DNA from 2 places in the Lysinibacillus sp. NPDC096418 genome. Region 1 is predicted to be linked to the other one. Evidence: riboswitches for the same ligand, from Rfam matches in the RefSeq annotation. Region 1 holds a riboswitch; the other holds the start of a gene.
What was found. A riboswitch is a leader RNA that binds a small molecule or an ion and turns the genes downstream of it on or off. The one in region 1 is predicted to bind FMN.

Region 2: another riboswitch for FMN. It lies ahead of ACIQZG_RS12870 (ECF transporter S component); the one in region 1 lies ahead of ribE (riboflavin synthase).

The regions. Positions count from the first base shown of each region.
Region 1 covers NZ_JBIWEY010000016.1:60,239-64,476, reverse strand. Annotated here, with positions in the region: gene ribH (6,7-dimethyl-8-ribityllumazine synthase) at 1-379, opposite strand, end outside; gene ribB (3,4-dihydroxy-2-butanone-4-phosphate synthase) at 396-1,025, opposite strand; gene ribE (riboflavin synthase) at 1,039-1,677, opposite strand; FMN riboswitch at 1,882-2,007, opposite strand; FMN riboswitch at 2,128-2,253, opposite strand; gene ACIQZG_RS13440 (reverse transcriptase-like protein) at 2,325-2,975, opposite strand; gene ACIQZG_RS13435 (DEAD/DEAH box helicase) at 3,145-4,238, opposite strand, start outside.
Region 2 covers NZ_JBIWEY010000015.1:36,013-40,250, forward strand. Annotated here, with positions in the region: gene ACIQZG_RS12860 (STAS domain-containing protein) at 1-17, shown strand, start outside; gene ACIQZG_RS12865 (sodium-dependent transporter) at 104-1,450, opposite strand; gene ACIQZG_RS12870 (ECF transporter S component) at 1,549-2,136, opposite strand; FMN riboswitch at 2,362-2,556, opposite strand; gene ACIQZG_RS12875 (RNA polymerase subunit sigma) at 2,713-4,005, opposite strand; gene sigX (RNA polymerase sigma factor SigX) at 4,002-4,238, opposite strand, start outside.

The DNA.
Region 1 (4,238 bases):
CAATAGCTTGCTCGATGTTTTCAGTTGTTACGATGCCAAATGTCACAGGAACATTTGTAGTAAGTGAAACGCTGGCGATGCCCTTTGCTGTTTCATTGCACACGTAATCATAGTGTGTTGTAGAGCCGCGAATGACTGTACCAAGTCCAATAATTGCGTCATATTTCTTTGTTTCAGCAAGTTGTTTGGCTATGAACGGTACTTCAAAAGCACCTGGCACCCATGCAACATCAATATTATCTTCATCCACGTCGTGACGTTTTAGCCCATCTAGTGCTCCATTTAATAGCTTACTTGTTATAAATTCATTAAAACGCCCTACTACCACCGCAATTTTCAAGTCTGTTCCGATTAATTGTGCTTCAAATGTTTTTCCCATAATGAATTCTCCCCTTTTACACTGTTAATTTTTTTACTACTTCAATTTGTTTACGTCGATATGTGGCTAATGCCTCAATAGAGATCATTTTTAAGTTGTGCTTTGCAGCGTACGTTACTAGCTCATCAAATCGCAACATCTCACCATTGTCGCCCATAATCTCACAGATAATGCCTGCTGGATCGCTATCGCAAAGCTTAGCTAAATCGACCGTCGCCTCCGTGTGCCCTCTTCGTTCCAAGACACCATTATCTTTTGCAATGAGTGGAAACACATGCCCTGGTCTACGGAAATTAGCCGCTTCCACTTGTGGATCTAGCATTTTACGAATCGTTAATGCCCTCTCGTAGGCACTAATTCCTGTAGTTGTATCCTCATGATCTATACTAACGGTGAATGCCGTTTGGTGATTGTCAGTATTATTTTCGACCATAGGATGAAGTGCTAATTTTTGTGCCAGCTGTTGCGAAATGGGTGTACAAATTAGACCCTTACCATATGTAGCCATAAAGTTAATCGTTTCAGGTGTCACATACTTGGCTAACGCGAGTAGGTCGCCTTCATTTTCACGGTCCTCATCATCTACCACGACAATTATTTTCCCTTGTTTCAAATCCTCTAATGCTTCTTCAACTGTATTTAGCAAAATTAAAGCCCCCTTAAAATCCGTGTTGTGTTAAATAATCCTTCGTAATAGTCGAAGTTGCTTGCCCACGTTGTAATTGATTAACAATGTATTTGCCGACCAAATCCGTTTCAATATTAACAAGGGCACCCTCATTTTTCATACCTAATATCGTTTCCTTGTACGTGTGCGGAATGAGCGATACCGTTACACTGCTTTTTTCAACGGTGAATAGCGTCAGACTAGTACCATCAATGGTAATCGAGCCTTTTGGAATACAGTAGCTCGTCAATTCTTCTCCTACCTCAATATCAATGTACACCGCATTGGCCATAGGTCGTTTACGCAAAATTTTGCCTACTCCATCTACATGCCCAGATACAAAATGTCCACCAAACCGTCCATTCGCAGACATTGCACGCTCTAAATTCACAGCATCTCCCACTGCAAGCTGCTGTAAGTTTGTTGCCTTTACCGTTTCAGGCATCACATCCATCGTCAGCTCTCGCTCATTAAAATGCGTCACCGTCAAACAAACTCCATTGACCGCAATACTATCACCTAGCTTGACATCTGCAGTTATCATAGGTGATGCAACCGTGATTTTCATGCTTTGCCTATTTTTTTGTAACGCTTTTACTGCACCAACATCTTCTACAATCCCCGTAAACATTCTGTCACCTGCTTTCTATTTGACTTTTATCCACTACTTCAGCTGCCCTATCCGTCAGTTCAATGATGCTATCCGTCTCACCTCATTTCTAATTCAAAACACATAAAAAGCCCCTTACATGTAAGGGGCTTGGGAGGTTATGTAAAAGAGACGTAAACAAATAAACCTTATGGATACAAAAAATTTCCACAGGCTACCATCTCAATTGTTCTTCTCCCATCCAGACTATAACTGTCGGTTTTGGATTTGCACCAAATCAGCTTTCGCTCACGGACTTTGAATTACTTCATCACCGCCGATTGGGAATTTCACCCTACCCCGAAGAACATACGAAAATATTCATTTTCAGCTAAATAAAAAACTCCCCAACGTAGGCGATGGGAAGTAGGTTTGAAAAAAGCGTACACAAATAGACCTTTTAAATTCAGACAAATTTAAAAAGATTACACTTTAATCCTTCTCCCATCCAGACTATAACTGTCGGTTTTGGATTCGCACCAAATCAGCTTTCGCTCACGGACTTTGAATTGCTTCATCACCGCCGATTGGGATTTTCACCCTACCCCGAAGGAAATTCTATTTAACTAGCACTAACGATAACATTATTTAATAATATTATCCACTAATACTTTTTCATACTCCTTAATTTAATGAATACCCATCTGAGATAGTATATGCGCCTTTTGATGTAAGACGTTATTTCCATGGCGTACATGTAAAAAATGAATGTCTAACTTACTTTTGAACGCTTGAACTGTTTGATAATATGTCTTACGCGCACCTTGAGTTTGCTCCTTCTCCTGATTTATGATAATTCCCTCACAATCGTAAATAATATGAACCGTTTTCATACCATTACTGTATGCCCACTCTAACGCGCGTAAACAGGCCATTAATTCAGCACCGATATTATGTAGTTTATTGAACTCCTCATCAAAAACATAGCCAAACGTTTTAAATAACGGCTCCGTCCTCATCGGTGCAAAACCAATGACTCCATACTTCCCACGACTATTTTTGTAACTGCCATCAATATAGATGACTACTTCTGTATTTTGTTTAGACTCTTTCTTTATTTTATTGGTAAACGTTTCTTTTGGTTTAGTTGATTTTAATGAATTCACAGAAGATATCTTATTGGTTTCTAGCCATTGATAGGCCGTTTTTTCACATGAAAACTTTTTTCCAATCGTCTTTTTCTTGCCTTTTACTCTATTTAGATATTCATGAAATGTGAGCACAATTCCCGAAAACTCTGGACCAAAGACGGCATATATAGACTTCTTCTCTACTGTCAATTAAAAACCCCCAACCTCAATAAAATACTAACAATCCATTTACCTATATTATATGACTTTAAACATGTCCATCATGCCTGGTTACAGCCAAATAGTTAAGTATTTACATTGAACAAACGCAAAAAAACAGCCAATCCATGGTAAAATACCGTGAACTGGCTGTTTGTTCTTACTTATTTGCTTCATATACTTTCAATAACTTACCTTTGATTGTCGTTTTCTTCATGTTTTTCAAGACTATCGGCCCTTTATTGTTTAGTATTTCTACGTAAGTAAATGTATCTGTAATTGTAATGATGCCGATATCCTCAGCTGTTACACCACTTATTTTGGCAATTGTTCCAACGAAATCTACAGCTCTCAGCTTCTTTTTCTTACCACCATTAAAATAGAGCTTCATGATTTGCTCGTTAAGCTTTTCACTTTTGGCCTTTTTCAATGCCGGTTCAATATCCATTTTCGCTTCAAAAGCTGCTTTCTTTTGCGAAGCCTCTTCTTCAGTTGGTGCTAATTTGTTAGGAATTTTAAAGCCAATATAGTCTTCAATTTCACTTAAAAAACGATCTTCAAATGGTGTTACAAGTGTGATGGCTTTCCCTTGCAGTCCTGCTCGTCCCGTTCTTCCCGTACGATGAACGTAACTTTCTTTCTCTAATGGCAAATCATAGTTGATGACATGCGTAATATTATCAATATCAATACCGCGAGCAGCTACATCTGTGGCAACCAGATAGCGGAAATCGCCTCTTTTAAAATCATTCATCACTTCAAGTCGTGCATCCTGTACCATTCCACCGTGAATTTTATCGCAGCTATAGCCAAAATTGATTAATTGCTCACACAATGTATCGACTCTATCCTTTGTGCGGCAAAAGATGATGCAGCTATCTGGATTTTCAACAATCGTGACGTTACGTAGCACAGATAGTTTTTGATCTTCTTCCACAACGTAAAGAGAGTGATCAATTTTATCAGTCGTCAATCCTGTTGCCTTTATCTCGACATCAGTCGGTGTTTTCATATACTTAAGCGCTAAATCTTTTACTTTTTCAGGCAATGTAGCTGAAAATAACATCGTCACACGATTTTGAGGTACTTGTTTAATAATAGATTCAACTTGCTCGATGAAGCCCATGTTCAGCATTTCGTCCGCCTCATCAATGACAAGATAACGAATTTTGTCTAAGACCAATGTGCCTCTTTCAATATGATCTAGCATGCGCCCTGGCGTACCAACAACGACATGTGTTTTTTGCTTTAGTT
Region 2 (4,238 bases), on a different contig from region 1:
CATTAAGTGAGTATTAATACTACTGACTTTAGCTTTAGGAATATACTATTAATCATTTAAAAAAAGCAGTGCATATTAGAATTCTAATATGCACTGCTTCTTTTTAATATTGTAATAGCATATTGAACAACACGACAATAATAACTAGCGGCACGAAAGACGCCATGAGTACACGGTAAGTAGAATAAAAGCCTTGTCCCATATTACTACCTACCAATAATTCTGTTTTTACAAACTCTTTATTCACCACGTATGTAATAAAAATCGAAATAAATAGGTTACCAAGCGGCAGCATTAAATTCGACACTAAAAAGTCTGTCGCATCAAATATGCTTCTTCCGAAAATCAATACATTTGCTAATACACTCGATGATAACGCTGCCGGAATTGCAGCGATGAATACCACAACGCCAAGTAGCATCGTTAACTTCGCTCGTGACATGTTCCACTTTTTAATAAACGCAGCTACAATAATTTCATACAAACTAAACGATGATGTTAGTGTCGCAAATAAGAAAAGTAATAAAAATAACGCCAAGAACAATTCTCCAAAAGGCATTTGACTAAATGCAGCTGGTAACACCATAAATAGTAGCCCTGGTCCAGCAGCTGGTTCTAAATCAAAAGCAAACACAACCGGGAAGATTGCTAGGCCTGCTAAAAACGACACCAGTACCGTTAGCGAAACTACTGAAACCGCCGAATTCACCAAACTCACATCCTTTTTCAAGTATGAGCTATAGGTTACTAAACATGAGAATCCCACTGCTAAACCGAAGAAAGATTGCCCTAACGCTTCTAGTATTGCTCGACCTGTAATATGCGTAAAATCAGGCCATAAAAAGAATTTAACACCCTCCATCGCTCCATCTAACGTAAGCGCACGTACTACTAGTACGATAAAAATAATAAATAATAATGGCATCATCCATTTACTCATCTTTTCAATGCCATTCTGCACACCTAACGAAATTACTATGACATTCGCAAGCGTGAATATAGCAAGGCCGGCTAATGTAATCAACGGCGTGCCAATTATTTTAGCGAACAATGCATTCGGGTCAACAGCAGGATCGATAATACTTCCTGCCACACCAAGACCACTGTATATAAAAATCCAACCGCCTACCACACTATAAAAAGTTAGTAGTAGGAAACAACCAAGGACACCCATACGACCAACCCAAGCCCAAGCCGGTTTATCAGGAGCAACTTTTTTATATGCTGTCACTGCTTCTGATTGTGTGCCACGTCCTAAAATATATTCAGATAACAACATCGGTAAACCAATTAATAGTGTAAACAAGACGAAGATCAGAAAAAATGCTCCGCCCCCACTTTGCCCCGTGACGTAAGGTAGCTTCCAAATCGCACCAAGTCCGATTGCTGCCCCCGCCGAGGCTAAAATAAATCCTAACTTACTAGACCATTGCCCATTTTTCTCACTCATCTAATCAAACTCCTCAACTCTCTATACTCACTCTCATTCTACATGAAAAAACACAACTAAAAAACCCCTGAGTGCGAATGCTCCCAGGGATTAACATATTATTTTGATAAATACATCTTACGTTGTTGCTCTACCCACTTACGCATTGTTGTATATAAAAACGCCATAATGAACGTAATCAATACACCTTTTACAAGGTTGAATGGTAGAATACCCGCGACGATCATAGTATATAACGAATCTCCAACAACCGGTTCCATCCCTAAGAAGTACGTATACATTGGTAAGATTAAAACATAGTTTAATATACTCATCCCAATAGCCATCGTAATAGTTCCTAAGATTAAACCACTTACAAGACCAATCATTGATTTAAATCGATTAAAAATAAATGTTACTGGTAAAATAAATAAAATCCCTGTCGCAAAGTTTGCGATATGACCAACTGGTACTCCTGTTGGTGTGCCTGAGAAAACCCAGTCTAGGACATTTTTAAATAATTCTACTAAAATACCTGCCATAGGTCCCATTGTGATTGCCGCCATAAGTGCAGGCATATCACTGAAATCCACTTCTAAAAAAGCTGGAAATGGTGGAATTGGGAAATTAAAAAGCATTAGTAAAAACGAAATACTACTGAGCATGCCAATCGTAATAAACGATTGTAGTTTGACATTTTTCTTCATTGAAAAGCTCTCTCCTCTTTGCTGATTCAATCTTGCAAGAAGAAAGGCAACGACACTATCGATTCCTGTTAACGAAAAAAACCCTATGCAAAAAGCATAAGGGAGAATAGGCATGATTAAAAAACGCCATTTATAGCCATTTTTTTGCGCAAACTGTGTAAAAATATACACTTAAAAAAACGTCCACACACAGCTATAATTCGTAACAACGAATGACGATCGTACCTCCATCTTCTCCCATCCAGACTGTAACTGTCGGCCTTGGAATTACACCAAGTCAGCCATGCAAAAAAATTTGCACAGGTCGCGGGCTAAAGAGTAGTATTGTAAATTTTCGAGTTTGTGTAGTTTTAGACTATACAAGCAATTTACGACTCTATTACCGCCGGTCGGGATTTTCACCCTGCCCCGAAGATGAATCAATATTATTTTTTATCTTACAACTTTACTATAATGAATTATGAGTAAAAAGTAAATACTTCCGCTCTAAAATTATTCCAATTTATTTACTATGCATTAAATACCATTCTATACTTACAAAAAAACAGCTACCCTAAATGGATAGCTGCTCCTATACTACTGCATATATTGTTTATTAGCTCCCATTGGCATCGGCAAATACTCGTTAAAATTAAATCCTTCCCAGCTGTCTTGTACTAGATTTTCAAGACGTAATTGTTGATCAAAGCTTGCTGCTGTCAACATCATTGCTTCCACTAACTGTGTTGCCTGGACCGCACCTAGTACGGTTAAATCTAACGGAGTATCAAACGTCACAATAACACCATCTTTTGCCTCTGTCACAGCAAAAGTCACCTTTTCTGGTACAACTGGCACATAAATATCATCCTTTTTTAGATGCATTCCCTGAAGTGCTTCTGTCACTGTTTCAAATGTTTCCCTGAAATTCGGTGATAAATATTCTACACCGTTCTTTTCTTTGAGCAAGTAATAATTGTAGTGATTAACTATCCCTGTCATTTGTATCGGTTCACTCGGTTCACCAACCTGTGAAAACTCGTATGCTTTCCCCTCAGCTGTTTTCACCGCGACCTCTTTATAATCTGAGAATGTATCTTTTAATGAACCTGTGTACATGTTCACTGTTGCCGAGGCTCCATCATACTCATTTTCCTCTGGTAATACGTGTACAAGCGTCTCTCCCTGCTCTTTTAGCTCTCCCTTATACGGATGATACTCTGCAAATCCCATTGCCTCTTCATCAATTTGCGGTGCATACTTTTCATATAATTGGAGGGTAGTTGGCTTTACATCACCAAAATCAGCTACGACACGCTCATTAGGTATAACAAAAGTAACCGGTACACTTTCTGCAGCGCTACTGGCTAAACCAATGCGCAATGCTGTAGCTTCCGTTAAATCCTCTTCATAAACAGATGTACGTAGTGACATCATGCGTGTATCATTAACAAAAGCATCCTTGTCCATCAAAGCATTTGCTTTTTCAACACTCTCTGCTTCGTCAGTTTGCACAGTTGAATAGCTTTCGGCTTTTATACTTTCCTTATCTCCTGTTGAATTATTATTCATTATCATACCGACAAGTAATGTGAGTACAAAAACTGAAGCGATACTTATAAAAACAGGTATTTTACTATTCTTACGGCTTCTTTTCGCCACGACAGCCCTTTCCTCTTGGATGGAAGCGGTCTGTTGACGTTGCTCTTGTGGTATTTCTATTGGTTCTATCGGTTCGTCTATCGCTGCCTGCAAATGCGTATTATCTTGTAGACGAGCATCTGCCAGCAGGCGGTTTAATACATCTTCTTTTGATCTGGAATCAGGAAGCTTCGGGGCGTTTTTCATTAAATTTTCTAGTTGGTCACCATCGAAATCTTTATGAGTCATTGCCACTTCGCCTCCTTCTCTCTCTCATGTTGTAACTGTTCTCGTAAAACTTTAATTGCACGAAATTGAGTCGTTTTCACTTTCGCCTCAGTCCAATCAAGTATTTGCGCAGTTTCTGATATCGATAACTCTTGGAAAAAGCGCATTACAATGACCATTTTTTGATCCCCAGTACAATTTTCAAGTGCCGCCTCTAATTGTTGGAATTCATCACTTAGTAATAGAGTATCTTC